Linked DNA regions of Cytobacillus luteolus. The protein of the gene in region 1 interacts with the protein of each later gene in a pairwise test. Links are inferred from orthologs where the notes say so. Each region holds a gene or a part of one and is shown in the gene's direction. Other genes may lie near its edges.

Region 1 (5,524 bases):
AAGGTGCTGCCAATCAATTGGTAGAATCACATACTTAAAATTATTAATGTTTAGTCAACTAAAGGAGGAAATTTTAAAATGGCAATTAAAGTAGGTATTAACGGTTTTGGTCGTATTGGTCGTATCGTATTTCGTGCAGCTTTAAACAACCCAAACATTGATGTTGTGGCTGTAAATGATTTAACCGATGCTAACATGCTTGCACATCTATTAAAATATGATACAGTTCACGGCAAACTTGATGCTGAAGTATCTGTTAATGGCACAAACCTAGTGGTAAATGGGAAAGAAATTTTAGTTAAAGCAGAACGTGATCCAGCTTTATTAGGTTGGGGAGACCTTGGTGTTGATGTAGTTATTGAATCAACTGGTCGTTTTACAAAGCGTTCAGATGCAGCTAAACATTTAGAAGCTGGTGCTAAAAAGGTAATCATCTCAGCTCCTGCGTCAGATGAAGATATCACAATTGTAATGGGTGTAAACCATGAAAATTATGATGCAGCTAACCATCACGTTATCTCGAATGCATCTTGTACTACAAACTGTTTAGCACCATTTGCAAAGGTACTTAATGATAAATTCGGTATTAAACGTGGAATGATGACAACTGTTCACTCATACACAAATGACCAACAAATTCTAGATTTACCACATAAAGACTATCGTCGTGCTCGTGCCGCTGCAGAAAATATTATCCCAACTTCAACTGGGGCAGCAAAAGCAGTTTCATTAGTTCTTCCAGAATTAAAAGGAAAACTAAATGGTGGAGCAATGCGTGTACCAACTCCTAACGTTTCATTAGTTGACCTTGTTGCTGAGCTTAACACAGATGTTACAGCTGAAGATGTGAATGCAGCATTTAAAGCAGCTTCTGAAAATGAGTTAAAAGGAATCCTTTACTATAGCGAAGAGCCATTAGTATCAAGTGACTACAACGGTAGCCCAGCTTCTTCAACAATCGATGCATTATCTACAATGGTAATGGAAGGAAGCATGGTTAAAGTTATTTCTTGGTATGATAACGAAAGTGGATATTCTCACCGTGTAGTTGACCTTGTTGACTATATCGCTTCAAAAGGTTTATAAGATCGTTCTTCTGTCGAAAAATAGCCTTGGATTTTCTTGGTATATTAACCAAACTAATACTATAATAGATGTTGGTGTTAAACAAAGGGGAGAGGGGCAGATACCCCTCTCCTATTTTTAAGTATTAGAGGTTGTTCAAAAAGTCCGGGAAAAATAACTGTCGAATTTCTTCGTCAGCTTGCTCCTCCACTCCTCACGTATTATAAGCATACGCTCTGGTGCTCGGAGGCTGCACTTCCTCGAACTTCTCGGCTCTTTTTGTCCTCCTTCTTGAACAAACAATATGGAAACGGAGGGTATTAAATGAACAAAAAATCGGTTAGAGATATCGAAGTAAATGGAAAACGAGTATTTTGCCGTGTTGATTTTAATGTTCCGATGAAAGATGGCGCAGTTTCAGATGATACAAGAATCCGCGCAGCACTTCCTACCATTCAGTTTTTAACTGAAAAAGGCGCGAAGGTAATATTAGCTAGTCATCTAGGACGTCCCAAGGGTGAGGTTGTTGAGGAAATGCGCTTAACAGCAGTGGCTGGACGTTTAAGTGAACTGTTAGGAAAAGAAGTACATAAAACAGATGAAGCGTATGGGGATTCGGTAAAACAGAAGATTGAGGAATTGAATCAAGGTGATGTTTTACTACTTGAAAATGTACGTTTTTATCCTGGAGAAGAAAAGAACGATTCAGAATTAGCAAAGTCTTTTGCAGAGTTAGCAGATATTTATGTAAACGATGCCTTTGGTGCAGCACACCGAGCTCATGCATCAACAGAAGGAATTGCGAATTACCTACCAGCTGTATCAGGTTTATTAATGGAAAAAGAACTTGAGGTATTAGGTAAAGCTCTATCAAACCCAGATAGACCATTTACAGCAATCATTGGTGGAGCAAAGGTTAAAGATAAAATCGGAGTGATCGAAAACCTACTAGAAAAAGTTGATAACTTAATTATCGGTGGTGGACTAGCTTATACATTTGTAAAAGCACAAGGCCATGAAGTAGGTAAGTCACTTCTAGAGGAAGATAAAGTTGATTTAGCAAGGTCCTTTATGGAAAAAGCAAAAGAAAAAGGCGTTAAATTCTACATGCCGGTTGATGCTGTCGTTGCAGATGACTTTTCAAATGATGCAAATACAAAAGTAGTTGCAATCGATTCGATTCCATTTGATTGGGAAGCCTTGGATATTGGACCTGAAACTAGCAAATTATATAGTGATGTGATTGCTAACTCTAAACTAGTTATTTGGAACGGACCAATGGGCGTGTTTGAACTAGAAGCATTTGCAAATGGTACGAAGTCTGTAGCACAAGCACTTGCTAATGCAGAAAATACATACACCGTCATAGGTGGTGGAGATTCTGCAGCAGCTGTTGAGAAATTTAATTATGCAGAAAAAATGGACCACATCTCAACAGGCGGAGGAGCATCCCTAGAATTCATGGAAGGCAAAGCACTTCCAGGAGTGGTTGCTTTAAACGATCGCTAATTTTTAAAAAACGAAATGAGAGAGGTGTAGCATGAGGAAGCCAATTATCGCAGGAAACTGGAAAATGCACAAAGTTCTTTCAGAAGCTACTTCATTTGTTGATGAGGTAAAAGGTCTTATTCCATCATCACAAGTTGTAGATTCAGTCGTATGTGCACCTTCACTATTTTTAGCACAATTAGTATTAAGCGCAAAAGGTACAGAATTAAAAATCGGTGCTCAAACTATGCACTTTGAAGAAAGTGGCGCGTTTACAGGCGAAGTAAGCCCTGTTGCCTTAAAGGATGTAGGAGTAAGCTACGTAATTATCGGGCATTCTGAGCGCCGTGAAATGTTTGCAGAAACAGATGAAACAGTAAACAAGAAAACACTTGCAGCTTTCCAGCATGGGTTAACACCGATTGTTTGTTGTGGTGAAACATTAGAACAACGTGAAGCAGGACAAACAAATGAAATTGTGGGCTCACAAATTCAAAAGGCACTAACTGGCTTAACTGAAGAGCAAGCCAAAAATGTCGTAATTGCTTATGAACCAATTTGGGCAATAGGCACAGGTAAGTCATCTTCTGCAGAAGAAGCAAACGAGACGTGTGGTTACATCCGTAAAATTGTAGCTGAGCAATTCTCAAGCGCTGTAGCTGATGATGTTCGTATTCAGTATGGTGGAAGTGTTAAACCAACGAATATTAAAGAATATCTATCTCAACCACATATCGATGGTGCATTAGTTGGTGGTGCAAGCTTAGAGGCTGCGAGTTTCCTACAATTGTTGGAGGCAGGTAATAATGAGTAATAAGCCAGTTGCTCTCATTATTTTAGATGGATTTGCGCTACGTGAAGAAACAAAGGGAAATGCTGTAACCCATGCAAATAAGCCAAACTTTGACCGTTACTGGAATCAATATCCTCATGCTTCATTAGTTGCTAGCGGGGAAGCTGTTGGTTTACCAGAAGGACAAATGGGGAATTCAGAGGTTGGGCATTTAAATATTGGTGCTGGACGAGTGGTTTACCAAAGTTTAACGAGAGTAAATGTTGCGATTCGTGAAGGTGAATTTGAACAAAATGAAACATTCCTTCAGGCAATGACTCATACTAAAGAGAAAAACTCCAACCTTCATGTATTCGGCTTGTTATCTGACGGAGGTGTACATAGTCATATTCAGCATCTATATGCATTGTTAAAGCTAGCAGCTGCTGAAGGTGTAAAAAATGTGTATGTACACGGATTTCTAGATGGTAGGGATGTTGGACCTCAAACAGCGAAACAATATGTTGAAGAATTGAATGAAGAGATGAGAAAAATAGGTGTTGGTGAAATTGCTACGATATCTGGTCGATACTACTCGATGGACCGTGATAAGCGCTGGGAACGTGTTGAAAAAGCATACCGAGCGATGGTGTATGGTGAAGGACCAACGTATCAAAGTGCACTAGAATGTGTCAACGATTCCTATGAAAATGGCATCTATGATGAATTCGTTTTACCATCTGTTATTTTAAAACAAGATGGTTCACCAGTTGCTACGATCCAGGATAATGACGCTGTTATTTTCTATAACTTCCGTCCTGACCGTGCGATTCAAATCTCGAATACATTTACGAACGAAGATTTTAGGTCATTTGAACGTGGAGAGAAACATCCTAAGGATTTAAATTTTGTGTGCCTAACCCACTTTAGTGAGACCGTTCAAGGTTATGTAGCATTCAAACCAACGAATTTGGATAATACACTTGGTGAAGTTTTAGCCCAAAATGGATTAAAGCAGCTACGAATTGCAGAGACTGAAAAGTATCCGCATGTAACTTTCTTTATGAGCGGAGGGCGCGAAGCGGAGTTTCCTGGAGAAGAGAGAATATTAATTGACTCTCCAAAGGTTGCAACGTATGACTTGCAACCTGAAATGAGTGCATATGAAGTGAAGGATGCTCTTTTAAAAGAAATAAAAGCAGATAAGCATGACGCAATCATCTTAAACTTTGCAAACCCAGATATGGTTGGACATTCAGGAATGTTGGAACCTACAGTTAAAGCAATCGAAGTAGTAGATGAATGCTTAGGTCAGATTGTAGATGCTATCATTGCTAAAGGTGGAACGGCAATTATTACTGCTGACCATGGCAACGCAGATGAAGTGATCACGTTAGAAGGAACTCCAATGACAGCTCATACGACCAATCCTGTTCCAGTTATCGTTACGCAAGATGGAATCGAATTACGTCAGGATGGCATATTGGGAGATTTAGCTCCGACTGTTTTGGATTTATTAAAAGTTAGTAAGCCTTTAGAAATGACAGGCATAAGTTTAATTAAAAATTAATTTACATAAGGAGAGATTATTCATGTCAATTATTGTTGATGTATATGCTCGCGAAGTATTAGATTCACGTGGGAACCCAACTGTTGAAGTAGAAGTTTATACAGAGTCAGGTGCATTTGGTCGTGCGATCGTTCCAAGTGGTGCTTCTACTGGTGAACACGAAGCAGTAGAATTACGTGATGGTGATAAAAGCCGTTATTTAGGAAAAGGTGTACTAAATGCAGTACATAATGTAAATGAAAAGATTGCTCCAGAAATTGTTGGCTTTGACGTAACAGAGCAAGTGGCAATCGACAGAGCGTTAATCGAGCTTGATGGCACTCCAAACAAAGGAAACCTTGGTGCAAATGCAATCCTAGGTGTATCAATGGCTGTTGCACATGCTGCTGCTGATTTCTTAGAAATTCCATTATACCAATACCTAGGCGGATTCAATTCTAAAACTCTTCCAACTCCAATGATGAACATCATCAATGGTGGAGAGCATGCTGATAACAACGTGGACATCCAAGAATTCATGGTAATGCCTGTAGGAGCTGAGTCTTTTAAAGAAGCTTTACGTATGGGAACTGAAATTTTCCACGCTTTAAAAGCTGTTTTAAAAGAAAAAGGATTAAACACAGCTGTTG
Region 2 (4,476 bases), on another replicon or contig:
TAGCCACATACTAGCTCCAGCTAATAATGTTGTAATCACCATTGTTCCAATCATTAAATAAACTACTATTTTTTGAGTTTTACGAGACATAGGATCCCCCTTAAAACATATTTATACCTTATATTCTACCCCGAATATGATAAGTGGACAAGTTGAAAATACTTCTACATACAGGTTTGATTTTGCTGAAAATAGACAAATTTGTGTCAGTTCATGCTAAAATAGTAAATATGTTTTAATGAATCCGTTTACATCTATGAGCGAGCGCTCGGTTGGGAGGGAGCTTTGTTTTATGATAAAAAAAATAGACCATATAGGAATTGCTGTTTCCAATATTGAGGAACAATTACCATTCTATATTGAAACACTAAAGCTGACTTTAGAAGGTATTGAGACAGTAGAATCCCAGAAAGTAAAAGTAGCATTTATAAAAATTGGTGAGTCGAAAATAGAGTTGCTAGAACCAATAAGCGAGGAGAGTACAATCGCTAGTTTTATAAAAAAACGTGGTGAAGGAATTCATCATATTGCCCTAAGTGTTGACTCAATTGAAGAAAGAATACAGCAAATGAAGGCTGAGGGCATACAAATGATTAATGAAACTTCAAAACCTGGAGCCGGTGGTGCTCAAATTGCCTTTATGCATCCAAAATCAACCGGCAATGTGCTTTATGAGCTTTGTGAAAAGAAGAAGAAGGAGGAGAATTAGAATGATAGACATCTATGAAAAAATAAATGAACTATATGACCGTCGTAGAGAAGTTGAGTTAGGTGGCGGAGATGAGAGAATTGAAAAACAGCATGAAAAAGGTAAGCTAACTGCACGTGAACGAATTGAATTACTTGTAGATGAAGGGACATTTGTTGAACTTAATCCTTTTATAGAGCATCGTAGCCGCGATTTTGGTCTAGAGGGTAAAAAAGGCCCTGGAGATGGAGTCGTTACAGGCTATGGTAAAGTAAACGGACGTCCAATTTACTTATTTTCACAAGATTTCACTGTGTTTGGTGGAGCATTAGGGGAGATGCATGCCAAGAAAATAGCAAATGTTATGGACCTAGCTGCAAAAAATGGGGCACCTTTCGTTGGGTTAAATGACTCTGGTGGAGCTAGAATTCAAGAAGGTGTTGTTTCGTTAGATGGGTATGGTCATATCTTTTATCGTAACGCCATTTACTCAGGGGTTATTCCTCAAATATCCGTTATTATGGGCCCTTGTGCTGGAGGTGCTGTTTATTCTCCTGCCATCACTGACTTTGTATTTATGGTTGAAAAAACTAGCCAAATGTTTATCACAGGTCCTAAGGTAATTGAGACAGTTACTGGTGAAAAGATTAGCTCTGAGGATTTAGGAGGAGCAAAAGTACATAATACAATCAGTGGTAATGCACATTTTTCGGGGCAAACAGAGCAAGAAGTAATTGCTGAGGTTCGTAAGCTTCTAAGTTATTTACCACAAAACAATGAAGAAAAAGCACCGCGTATTGAAACAGAAGGCAATGATGATTATCGTCCAGACTTAACCGATGCAATTCCTTTCGATGCGCTTCGTCCTTATGACGTTCGAAAAGTAATAGAGCAGGTTGTTGACGAGAAAAGCTTTATGGAAATTCATAAAGACTTTGCAAAAAATATCGTCGTTGGGTTGGCTAGAATTAAAGGAGAAGTGGTTGGCCTAGTATGCAATCAGCCTAAGGTTTTAGCGGGTGGACTTGATATTGACTCTTCTGATAAGGCTTCAAGGTTTATTAGATTCTGTGACTCCTTTAATATTCCGATTATTACATTTGAAGATGTAACTGGCTTCTTCCCAGGTGTGAAACAAGAGCATGGTGGTATTATAAGACATGGAGCTAAGATCTTATACGCTTATTCAGAAGCTACTGTTCCAAAATTGACTGTTATTCTTAGAAAAGCGTACGGTGGAGCTTATGTTGCGCTTAATAGTAAATCAATTGGTGCTGATTTAGTTTTCGCGTGGCCTAACGCTGAAATTGCTGTTATGGGGCCTCAAGGGGCAGCCAATATTATTTTTGCTCGTGAAATTGCAGAAAGCAGTGATCCAGAAGCAACTCGTGCTCAAAAAATCGAAGAATACCGTGAGAAGTTTGCGAATCCATATGTTGCCGCAAGCCAAGGTATGGTAGATGACGTAATTGACCCACGCGAAACGCGTATTAAAATTGTCCAGGCATTAGAGATGCTCCGTAATAAAAAAGAGGATAGACCTAAAAAGAAACACGGCAACATTCCATTATAAGACCACATTTAGTACTAAGGGTAATTAGTGGAGTAGAATTTTATTCGATATTACATCGTATTTTAACTGGAGGTATAAGTCATATGGTTAACCAAAATCGTCTTATTGAAGAGTTTTTAGAATTAGTAAAAGTAGATTCTGAAACAAAATATGAAGCTGAAATTGCAAAAGTACTAAAAGAGAAATTCTCTGCACTTGGCGTTGAAGTATTCGAGGATGACACGACTGGAGTAACAGGACATGGTGCAGGAAATCTAATTTGTACGTTAAATGGAGTAAAAGTGGGTGTAGATACAATCTATTTTACTTCTCATATGGATACAGTTGTACCTGGTAAAGGAATCAAACCTTCGATACAAGATGGTTATATCGTTACAGATGGAACGACAATTCTAGGTGCAGATGACAAAGCTGGTTTAGCTGCGATGTTAGAAGCAATCAAGGTTCTAAAAGAAAACAATATAGCTCATGGTACGATACAATTCATCATTACAGTTGGTGAAGAATCAGGATTAGTTGGTGCAAAGGCTCTTGACCCAGCACTTTTAAAAGCTAAATTCGGTTACGCTCTTGATAGCGATGGTAAAGTTGGAAATATCATCGTTGCAGCACCAACGCAAGCAAAGGTAAAAGCGACGATTCATGGAAAAACAGCTCATGCGGGAGTGGCTCCTGAAAAGGGTGTATCTGCGATTACGATTGCAGCAAAAGCTATTTCTAGAATGCCTCTAGGTAGAATAGACGAGGAAACTACAGCTAATATTGGACGCTTTGAAGGTGGCACTCAAACGAATATCGTGTGTGACCGAGTTGATATTTTGGCTGAAGCACGATCTTTAGTTGGAGAAAAAATGGAAGCACAAGTTGCTAAAATGAAAGAAGCGTTTGAAACGGTTGCTGCTGAAATGGGTGGACGTGCTGATGTTGAAATTACGGTGATGTATCCAGGATTTAAGTATGCAGATGGTGACCATGTAGTTGAAGTTGCTAAGCGCGCCGCTGAGAAAATCGGCAGAACTTCAGAGCTACAGCAAAGTGGTGGAGGCAGTGATGCTAACGTGATTGCTGGCCATGGCATACCAACCGTTAATCTAGCAATCGGTTATGAAGAAATTCATACAACGAATGAAAGAATGCCAATTGAAGAACTAGTAAAAACAACGGAATTAGTTGTTGCTATCATTGAAGAGGTTGCAAAGTAGAATTTGAGTGGAAACTACCTTTAAAATAAGGTAGTTTCTCTTTTTTATTTTTTTATTTATACTTTTCGTCTATTATAGTAGAATAAAACTACTAGTAAAAAGGTCATGTATACATAAAAATCACTCAAAAAGAGGTGGATTAGATGGATGAGCGTAAGGTCGTTGTATTCCAAGTTGGGAATGAAGAGTATGGTATTCCAGTTCAAAATGTAATTTCAATTGAAAGGCTTCAAGCTTCTACATTAATTCCCCAAATGCCTGCTTATATGAAAGGTGTTGTAACAATTAGGGAAGAATTGATTCCGGTTATTGATACAGGAATTATTCTTTATGAAAAAGCTACCCCAGAATCCGAAAAGACAAGAATGATTGTTACTAAGACTGAGGATCTTTCAGTTGGCTTAATTGTTGATGATGCGAAGGAAATTATTGATATTCCTGAGGAAAAGATAAAGCAACTTAATCTATTAGCTTATCAAAAAACATCCTATTTCCTAGGTGTTGCTAATTTAGATAACCGATTATTAACTCTCTTAGACCCAAACAATCTATTCGAAAGCTTAGAGGGCATTAAAGAAGTTAAAGACCATATGAGTAGCTTAGTATAATTGAGATGGCAGACGTTTAGTAGACGTCTGTTTTTTGTTTAGGAACAAAGTGAGGTCGGATAAATAAGTTTATAAACCCTCGAGATAGTGGAATTAGTAAAGTGAAGTCGAATAAATGAGTTTATGAGCCCTCTAGATAGTGAAATATGTAGGGTGAGGACGCATAAATGAGTTTATGAGCCCTCGTGATAGTGAAATAAGCAAAGAGAGGTCACATAAAACAGTTTATGAGCCCTCGTGATAGTGAAATAACCAAAGTGAGGACGCATAAATGAGTTTATGAGCCCTCGTGATAGTGAAATAACCAAAGTGAGGACGCATAAATGAGTTTATGAGCCCTCGAGATAGTGAATTAAGCAAAGAGAGGTCACATAAAACAGTTTATGAGCCCTCGTGATAGTGAAA

Evidence for each region. The genes of interacting proteins can lie anywhere in the genome.
Region 2: the proteins of tpiA (region 1) and J2Z26_RS08670 interact in binary tests that used the Escherichia coli proteins (3 or more experiments, as listed by UniProt). The link is inferred for Cytobacillus luteolus from one-to-one orthologs.

Annotation. Positions count from the first base shown.
Region 1 is NZ_JAGGKM010000005.1:372,448-377,971, forward strand. What follows is about bases 1,586-4,486. They hold tpiA (triose-phosphate isomerase), read left to right. Parts: upstream 1,586-2,605; coding sequence 2,606-3,367; downstream 3,368-4,486. Other genes in these bases: J2Z26_RS16300 (phosphoglycerate kinase), read left to right, coding at 1,586-2,574; gpmI (2,3-bisphosphoglycerate-independent phosphoglycerate mutase), read left to right, coding at 3,360-4,486. In the rest of the region: J2Z26_RS16290 (sugar-binding transcriptional regulator), read left to right, coding at 1-38; gap (type I glyceraldehyde-3-phosphate dehydrogenase), read left to right, coding at 79-1,086; more of J2Z26_RS16300, read left to right, coding at 1,390-1,585; more of gpmI, read left to right, coding at 4,487-4,895; eno (phosphopyruvate hydratase), read left to right, coding at 4,918-5,524. UniProt on the Escherichia coli protein: Involved in the gluconeogenesis. Catalyzes stereospecifically the conversion of dihydroxyacetone phosphate (DHAP) to D-glyceraldehyde-3-phosphate (G3P).
Region 2 is NZ_JAGGKM010000003.1:57,940-62,415, forward strand. Bases 1,468-4,403 are described here. They hold J2Z26_RS08670 (tripeptidase T), read left to right. Parts: upstream 1,468-2,344; coding sequence 2,345-3,463; downstream 3,464-4,403. Other genes in these bases: J2Z26_RS08665 (acyl-CoA carboxylase subunit beta), read left to right, coding at 1,468-2,261; J2Z26_RS08675 (chemotaxis protein CheW), read left to right, coding at 3,607-4,071. Outside these bases: stressosome-associated protein Prli42, read right to left, coding at 1-90; mce (methylmalonyl-CoA epimerase), read left to right, coding at 293-709; more of J2Z26_RS08665, read left to right, coding at 711-1,467. UniProt on the Escherichia coli protein: Cleaves the N-terminal amino acid of tripeptides.